2 linked regions of the Psychrobacter arcticus 273-4 genome follow. The protein of the gene in region 2 interacts with the protein of the main gene of each other region in a pairwise test. Links are inferred from orthologs where the notes say so. Each region holds a gene or a part of one and is shown on either strand. Other genes may lie near its edges.

The links.
Region 1: the proteins of dnaX (region 2) and dnaE interact in binary tests that used the Escherichia coli proteins (3 or more experiments, as listed by UniProt). The link is inferred for Psychrobacter arcticus 273-4 from one-to-one orthologs.

The regions. Positions count from the first base shown.
Region 1 is NC_007204.1:1,409,698-1,414,289, forward strand. Bases 83-4,348 are described here. They hold dnaE (DNA polymerase III subunit alpha), read left to right. Parts: upstream 83-404; coding sequence 405-4,148; downstream 4,149-4,348. Other genes in these bases: PSYC_RS06135 (RNA methyltransferase), read left to right, coding at 4,196-4,348. Outside these bases: more of PSYC_RS06135, read left to right, coding at 4,349-4,592. UniProt on the Escherichia coli protein: DNA polymerase III is a complex, multichain enzyme responsible for most of the replicative synthesis in bacteria. This DNA polymerase also exhibits 3' to 5' exonuclease activity. The alpha chain is the DNA polymerase catalytic subunit.
Region 2 is NC_007204.1:1,252,265-1,255,510, reverse strand. The notes cover bases 327-3,246. They hold dnaX (DNA polymerase III subunit gamma/tau), read right to left. Parts: upstream 2,775-3,246; coding sequence 879-2,774; downstream 327-878. Other genes in these bases: lysS (lysine--tRNA ligase), read right to left, coding at 3,001-3,246; PSYC_RS05510 (LysR family transcriptional regulator), read right to left, coding at 327-644. Outside these bases: more of PSYC_RS05510, read right to left, coding at 1-326. UniProt on the Escherichia coli protein: Part of the beta sliding clamp loading complex, which hydrolyzes ATP to load the beta clamp onto primed DNA to form the DNA replication pre-initiation complex.

The sequences.
Region 1 (4,592 bases), 160 kb from region 2 along the record:
CTTCAAATACTCGCTTCTTATACTTTCTTGCCCTCTACCCTATATATGGTAGAGGGTATTTCTAATGCTACGATAATTGAATAGCATATAACAAATAAAGGAAGTTAATAACTATGGGTTTTAGCTAAGATCATTCAACCATTAGCCGTATAATTAGCATGGTGTGGGTGGTTATCTATATTTTTGCGCGGCGTTGAGTGGCTGTATGTAGCAAACAATGCTATTATTAGCGGCTAAGATGCAGCGTATAAAGTGTGGCTATTAACAGGATAATTTACTAAAAATATTGTTCAAACGATTGATACAATAGATTTTATCAAATAAATTATCACCTATTTTTGCTTCCTTTATCTTTAACGCTCATCCGCACCCTCTCCTTTTGTTTGCATCCGTAAGAGTCTTCTATGGCATTTGTACACCTTGGCATCCACAGCGAATATTCCATTACCGATTCTATCGTGCGTATCAAGCCTTTGGTTAAGGCAGCGGCGGCGGACAATCAGCGTGCCCTTGCCTTGACCGATTTATCCAACCTTTATGCTACCGTGAAGTTTTACCGTGCTTGCTTAGGTGCTGGTATTAAGCCCATCATCGGTAGTGAAGTCATCATGGAGAATGAAGACACGCGTCTCACTCTATTAGCAATGGATAACGAAGGTTATCAAAACATTACCCGTATCGTGTCGCTTGGATTTACCGAAGGTCGCGCTGATCCTGTAAACCATGGTACGCCTGTCATTAAACGCAGTCATATTTTAGAACATGGGGCAGGTGTCATTGTTTTATTTACTGAAAAATCTGATGTTGGTCAGGCGCTGGTCGGCTCTATGCCAGAAAAAGCCGATGAGCTGATTACAGAGTGGCAAGCATCATTTGACGACCGCTTATATTTTGCGATTAAGCGCACCAATCGTACTGGCGAAGATGCCTTTATTAAAGCAGCGATTCACTCAGGCGCCAAACATCATATTCCTATCATTGCCCATAATGACGTGCGGTTTTTAGAGCAAGACGACTTTGACGCACATGAAGCGCGCGTTTGTATTGCAGGCTCTTATGTACTGGCAGACCAAAATCGTCCTCAGACTTATTCTGATGCCCAGTACTTGAAAACCCAAGCGCAAATGCAGCAGCTATTTGCTGATATTCCGCAGGTTATTGACAATACTTTGCGCTTAGCAACCCGCTGTAATGTGACATTAACGCTAGGTATTAACGTCCTGCCAGAGTTTCCAGTGCCTGAGGGTGAGACGACTGAATCATTTTTTCGCTTAGAATCGCAGCGCGGGCTTGAAAATCGTTTAGACAAACTTTTCCCAGTTGACGCGCGCAGTGATCATTGGAGTGATATCCGCCAAAGATACGATGAACGTTTAGAGTATGAACTCAAAGTTATCCTCTCAATGGGTTTCCCCGGTTACTTTCTTATCGTTATGGACTTTATCCGCTGGGCAAAAGCCAATGGCGTACCAGTAGGTCCTGGTCGTGGTTCTGGGGCAGGCTCTCTCGTTGCTTATGCGCTCAATATTACCGACCTTGACCCTATTCATTATGATTTGTTATTTGAGCGCTTTTTAAACCCTGAGCGTGTGTCCATGCCCGATTTCGATATTGACTTTTGTATTGAAGGTCGCGACCGGGTCATTGATTATGTGGCGCAAACTTATGGTCGTGAAGCGGTGTCGCAAATCATTACCTTTGGTACGATGGCAGCAAAAGCGGTCGTACGAGATGTGGCACGTGCGCAAAGTAAATCCTACTTTCTTGCCAGTAAAATGTCGAAACTTATTCCCAAAACACCGGGTATCACACTCAGTCAAGCGCTTGAGCAAGAGCCACAGCTCAAAGACTTAATATCCAATCCTGATAACATGGATTATGAAGATGCCATCGAAGTATGGGAGATGGCCATTAAGCTTGAAGGCATTTGCCGCAACGTGGGTAAACATGCCGGCGGCGTGTTGATTGCGCCGCACAAAATCACTGATTTTAGCGCCATTTATTGTGATGATGAAGGTCATCGTGTCAGCCAATTTGATAAAGATGATGTCGAAGCGGTTGGGCTGGTAAAATTTGACTTCTTGGGTCTACGTAACTTAACGGTCATTAGTGCGGCCGTTGAAAATATTAATAAGCGTCGTGCTAAAGAAGGCAAAGAAGCTTTGGTATTAGAAGACTTGCCCCTTGATGACGCTAAAGCCTATAAGCTCTTGCAAGACGCCAAAACCACTGCCGTCTTTCAGCTAGAAAGTATGGGCATGAAAAAGTATCTGGCAAAATTGCAACCGACCAATATCGAAGACGTTATCGCCATGTGTGCGCTCTATCGTCCCGGTCCGCTTGATGCTGGTATGGTAGAGATGTATATCGACCGTAAACATGGTCGTGAAGAAGTGATTTATGACCATCCCAATCTTGAACCGATTTTAGAAAATACCAACGGCGTTATTGTTTATCAAGAACAGGTCATGCAAATTTCGCAGGTCATGGCGGGATATAGCTTGGGCGGCGCGGATATGCTTCGCCGTGCGATGGGTAAAAAGAAACCGGAAGAAATGGCAAAACAGCGCGATATTTTCGTGACTGGTGCAACCGCGCAAGGCATTGATGAAGCGACATCTGGCGGCGTCTTTGATTTGATGGAAAAATTTGCCGGTTACGGTTTTAACCGCTCGCACTCAGCGGCTTATGGCGTGCTCGCTTATCAGACCGCTTATCTAAAACAATACTACCCTGCTGAGTTTATGGCAGCCGTACTGACATCAGATATGAATAACACGGATAACGTGGTGTTCTTTATCAATGATTGCCGTGAAAACTTTGCTTTAACCGTCGTTAATCCATCAGTAAACCGCAGTGAATGGCACTTTGTCGCTGATACCCCGACCAATATTATTTATGGTTTGGGCGCGATTAAAGGCGTTGGCGAAGGTGCTGTCGAATCTATCGTTGAGGCACGCCGCCGTGAAGGCCCGTTTAAAGACTTATATGACTTCTGCCGCCGCGTTGATATCAAAAAGGTCAACAAGCGTACCCTTGAAGGACTGATAAACGCTGGCTGTTTTGATGACTTTGCTGCAACCTTAAGACCTGACTTGCCAAGCGATGAAGCATATGAGATTCGCGGCGCTTTAATGAGTCAGCTGCCCAGTGCGGTACAAGCCGCTGAGCAAGACCGTCAAAATCGCGAAATCGGCATGATGGATTTGTTTGGTGAAATGGATGGTGTCGTCGCCGCGCCTCCTCTGGTCATGACGCCAGAGCTGATTTGGGGTGATAAGCATCGTCTTAAAGCTGAGAAAAACACCTTAGGGCTTTATTTAACCGGACATCCTATCGATGAATATCGTGACGAGCTAAAACGTTATACCTCAGGTGCTCGTCTCGACAAATTGGCTGATACTGGCTATAACGGCAGCTGTTATTTTGCCGGTCTTATCATCGACATAGCCAACTTTGGCACTCGTAACGTTATTACCTTAGACGATGGGACTTCACGGTTAGAGGTCAGCTGTTATGCTGAGCGCTTTAACCGCGTAAAAGACCAGCTAAAAATCGATGAAGTAGTCATTATCAAAGGCAGTATTCGTGAGCGTGACGGCCGGCTGTTTGCTCGTCTTGATAATGCCATGAGCATGGTTGATGCTCGCCTGCGTTGGCTTAAAAAAATTAGCATCAAAGTCCATGGCAGTGATATTAATCTGCTGACATGTATGCAGCCACTGCTAAAATCTGCACAAGCCAGCATTATTCCAGCACCCAAACTTTCTTATGGCAATGAGCAGGACGAGCAAAGCAGCACTACTAATACTGATAGTTTCGGCGGTTACAATGCCGTAATAGGCGGCAGCTTATATGACGAAGATGGCAATGATTTATTGGCACTAGAGAATAATATGGCGCAAGACGCTTATTCAAACGGTGTTGAGCCAAGCATGAGTAACCAAAGCTATGCCAATAACGCTTTGGGCAACACCGATGCCTCTATTAGAGATAATTGCCTGCCGCTTGGACTCAGCATTTATGAAGAATACGGCATTGCCAATGTAGGACTGTCCGAGCATTGGCGCATTTATCCAAATGATGACAATTTACAGCAGCTAAAAAGTATGATTAGTGAAGATAATTTACACTTTCACTACGGCTAACAAGTGCATTATGCCGAACAAGACATCAACCAGCGATTAGGACAATAATGAGTAACGACACATCTTCCTCTTTAACGACAACTGTAATAACAAAACCTTCAACTGTGAGCGATTACCTGTCTAGTATACAAGTGGTGATGGTTAATACGACCTTGCCTGCCAATATCGGTTCAGCGGCACGTGCTATGCACACCATGGGGCTATCAAGACTGACGGTCGTTGAGCCAAAATTACCCATTGATGCCACCAGCGTCTCTCATGCCGCTGGTGGCAGCGATTTATTATCATCAGCAATCATCGCACCTACCCTAGAGGCTGCTATCGCTGATTGCCAGTTGGTATTTGCGGCCAGTAGTCGTAGCCGTCATTTGCCCCGTCCTGTGGTCACACCGACACAGGCCGCCAAAATCATGCTGGACTTTATTGATAAACAAAGTGCGATTA
Region 2 (3,246 bases):
CGTGTTTTTTTACCAGTCTCAGTCTGAGTGAGCTCAACATTATTTGCATCCTTCATGATATCAATGCAGATAAGCTGATGATCTGCCAAATCTTTTGGCGTTTCGATTTTTTTATGCTGACGCAAATATTGTGGTGAAGCCACCAACATTTGACGCACATCAGATAATGGATGATTGCTCAAAGTTGAGTCGTTGATATTAGGGCTCATACGTACCGCAATATCGATCCGCTCATCAATCATATCAATATAATTATTGTCTGCAAAATAGGTGATACTAAGGTCGTCGTGCGCTGACATCCAAGTCGATAGTGCAGGTAAAATATGATTGACACCAAGCTCAGGGGTCGTTGCAATACGCAAGCTACCTGCCAGCTCGTCACGTAATTGATTGACTTTTATTCGACCTTGCTCTGCAGCACTTACCACATCTTTTGCCGCTTCATAAAAACTGGCACCCGCTTCTGTTAAGCTAAGCTTACGGGTTGAGCGATGCAATAACACCACACCGAGCGTGTTCTCTAAAGAACGTATTTGCTGACTGACTGCACTGGTAGTAATACCCAACTCGCGAGCTGAACCACTAAAGGAGCCGTGTCCGACCACACTAGCAAACACAGCCATACCACGTAAATTATCTAACATATTCTCATCCAAGCTGCTTTTTAGTTGTTAATATAACTTAACCATTATAACGGATAATGATAAATCTTACAGTTTTTTAATATTAAATTCAGAGTAAGATATAAGCATTTCTCAGTCAATAAAAGCAAAAACATCAAGGTGATAGAGCAATATTACCTTGATGTTTTAATATATACGATAGTTTTAATAAAGGGTTACTTTTTATAAATAACCAATCAATAAATTTACGACTGTTTAATATAACTGAACTTTGCCCATTTTGCCTTCGCCGCGCTCGGTTAAATATTGCATCACTGGTGTATTAAACAATCTTGACTCTGCTACTGTTTTGGCTTGGACGAGACGTTTTTGTTGACGACGCTCTGGGGTTTTATCATCGGCTTGCATAATACTGCTATCAATTCGTAAACTGATGGCAGCAGCAGGAAACTGTAGCTGCATCTTTGTCGCTAGCTGCTCAAACGTTGCCTGCAAATGCTTACTATCGACTGCTGTGACAAAGACGGCTTCGGCATTACAACTGCCTGTCATCATACCCTGACGCGCAAGCGCCAATTCATCTTGAGCTAAACTACCGGCTTCACGAGCAGTTTGCAGCCAATAGTCCCATTTTTCTGCTGTCCACTCACCTATCAATTCTTGCGGCGGACAACGTAGAAGCGCACGAGGGTCTTCAGGCTGACTAAATAATTGAGAATCATTTATAACGGGTTCAACAACGGGTTCAAGCTGATTGCTAGATAACTCTAAACTGTTATGAACGCTATAATCATTGTACTGGCTTGATTCACTAGCAGGGTCATTTGAGTGATATTGCTCATTTTGATTAACAATATTATCAGCCCCAACCCTGTTTTTCTCACTGACACTGATATCAGCATTGTCATAAATGATATTATCGGCTTGGGCTTGTGATTCTAATGACGATGGCACTGGCTCAGTAGTGGTGGCTGATGTAGTGCTAGAGATGGTGGGACTATAATGCTCTATAGCCGTTACCGTACTATCAGGTACCTTGACTAGTATCTCATCAACCGGCAAAGGACGAAAAGCCAAAAGACGTAAAATACACATCTCAAGCGCTTGCATAGGCGTACTGGCAAGCTTGACGCCTTCACGTGCTTGTACCACGATTTCATAATAAAGCTGTAATACGTCAGGGCTCATATGCTGGGCAAGCTGATTAATATGCTGTGCTTGCGCTTCATTTACGTTGAGAGCGACTTCGGGCAGCAGCTGACACAATGCCAACTGATGCAATAGCTCAGCGAGTCCATCAAACATACTAGATGCATCGACCATTTGCGCACGCATCTGCTCAATATGAGCAGCAACAGCAGGTTTATCATGATGATAAATATCTGTAATTAAGCTGACTAAATCGGCCGCATCAATCAAGCCAAGCATCGAATTAACGGTCACATCATCAAGCGCACCTTGACCAAAAGCAATGGCTTGGTCAGTCAACGATAAGGCATCACGTACCGAACCTTTTGCCGCACTGGCCAATTGCCAAAGTGCAGGCTGCGTATAGCCTACTTGTTCTTGGGTTAAGACATTGGCTAAATGCTCACTGAGTAAACTCTGCGATAAAGGACGCAATACAAACTGTAAACAGCGAGAGATAATAGTAATCGGCAGCTTTTGAGGATCAGTAGTTGCTAATAGGAACTTGACATGCTCAGGCGGCTCTTCCAAAGTCTTAAGAAGCGCATTAAAACTGTGTGTCGACAGCATATGCACCTCATCAATCAGGTACACTTTATAGCGACCTTGGCTTGGCGCATACGGCACATTATCAAGTAGCTCGCGCGTGTCTTCAACTTTGGTGCGAGAAGCCGCATCAATCTCAATCAGATCAATAAAACGCCCTTGATCAATCGCTACGCAATTATCACACACGCCGCATGGGGTACTGGTAATACCCGTATCACAGTTTAAACACTTAGACAAAATACGGGCAATGGTCGTCTTACCGACTCCGCGCGTACCTGTAAATAGATAAGCATGATGTAGACGATTATAATCAATCGCATTAATCAGTGCCTGTGAGACATGCGTTTGCCCGATCAACTCGTGAAAGTTTTTGGGTCGGTATTTGCGGGCTAAAACTTGATATTGCTGCGTCATAATGAATGCCAATGTGGGTCGTAAGTATATAAGTAAAGCATCAAATCAGCGATTTAGTACTAGCATGGGCTTATGGCAAGCGAACTATAGTCGGTGAAAAGTAATATAGATACAATACGTACTGCTGGTGCAAATTTTTCTTGCTTGCTGTGCCTACGCAGACAGAGGCTGCAAAAAATTTACACCAGCAATACGGTAGCGACTTTAAAGTATTTCAACTATATCTTTAACCCTCAAGCTTACGGCGCATATGTGGGAATAAAATCACATCACGAATACTGGCAGAGTCTGTCAATAGCATTACCAAGCGATCAATACCAATACCTTCACCAGCAGTCGGCGGTAAGCCATAAGACAATGCCTCGATATATTCTGCATCAAAGTGCATCGCTTCATCATCGCCAGCGTCTTTTTCAGCCACTTGACCAAGGAAACGCTCAGCCTGATCCGCAGGATCATTCAGCTCACTAAA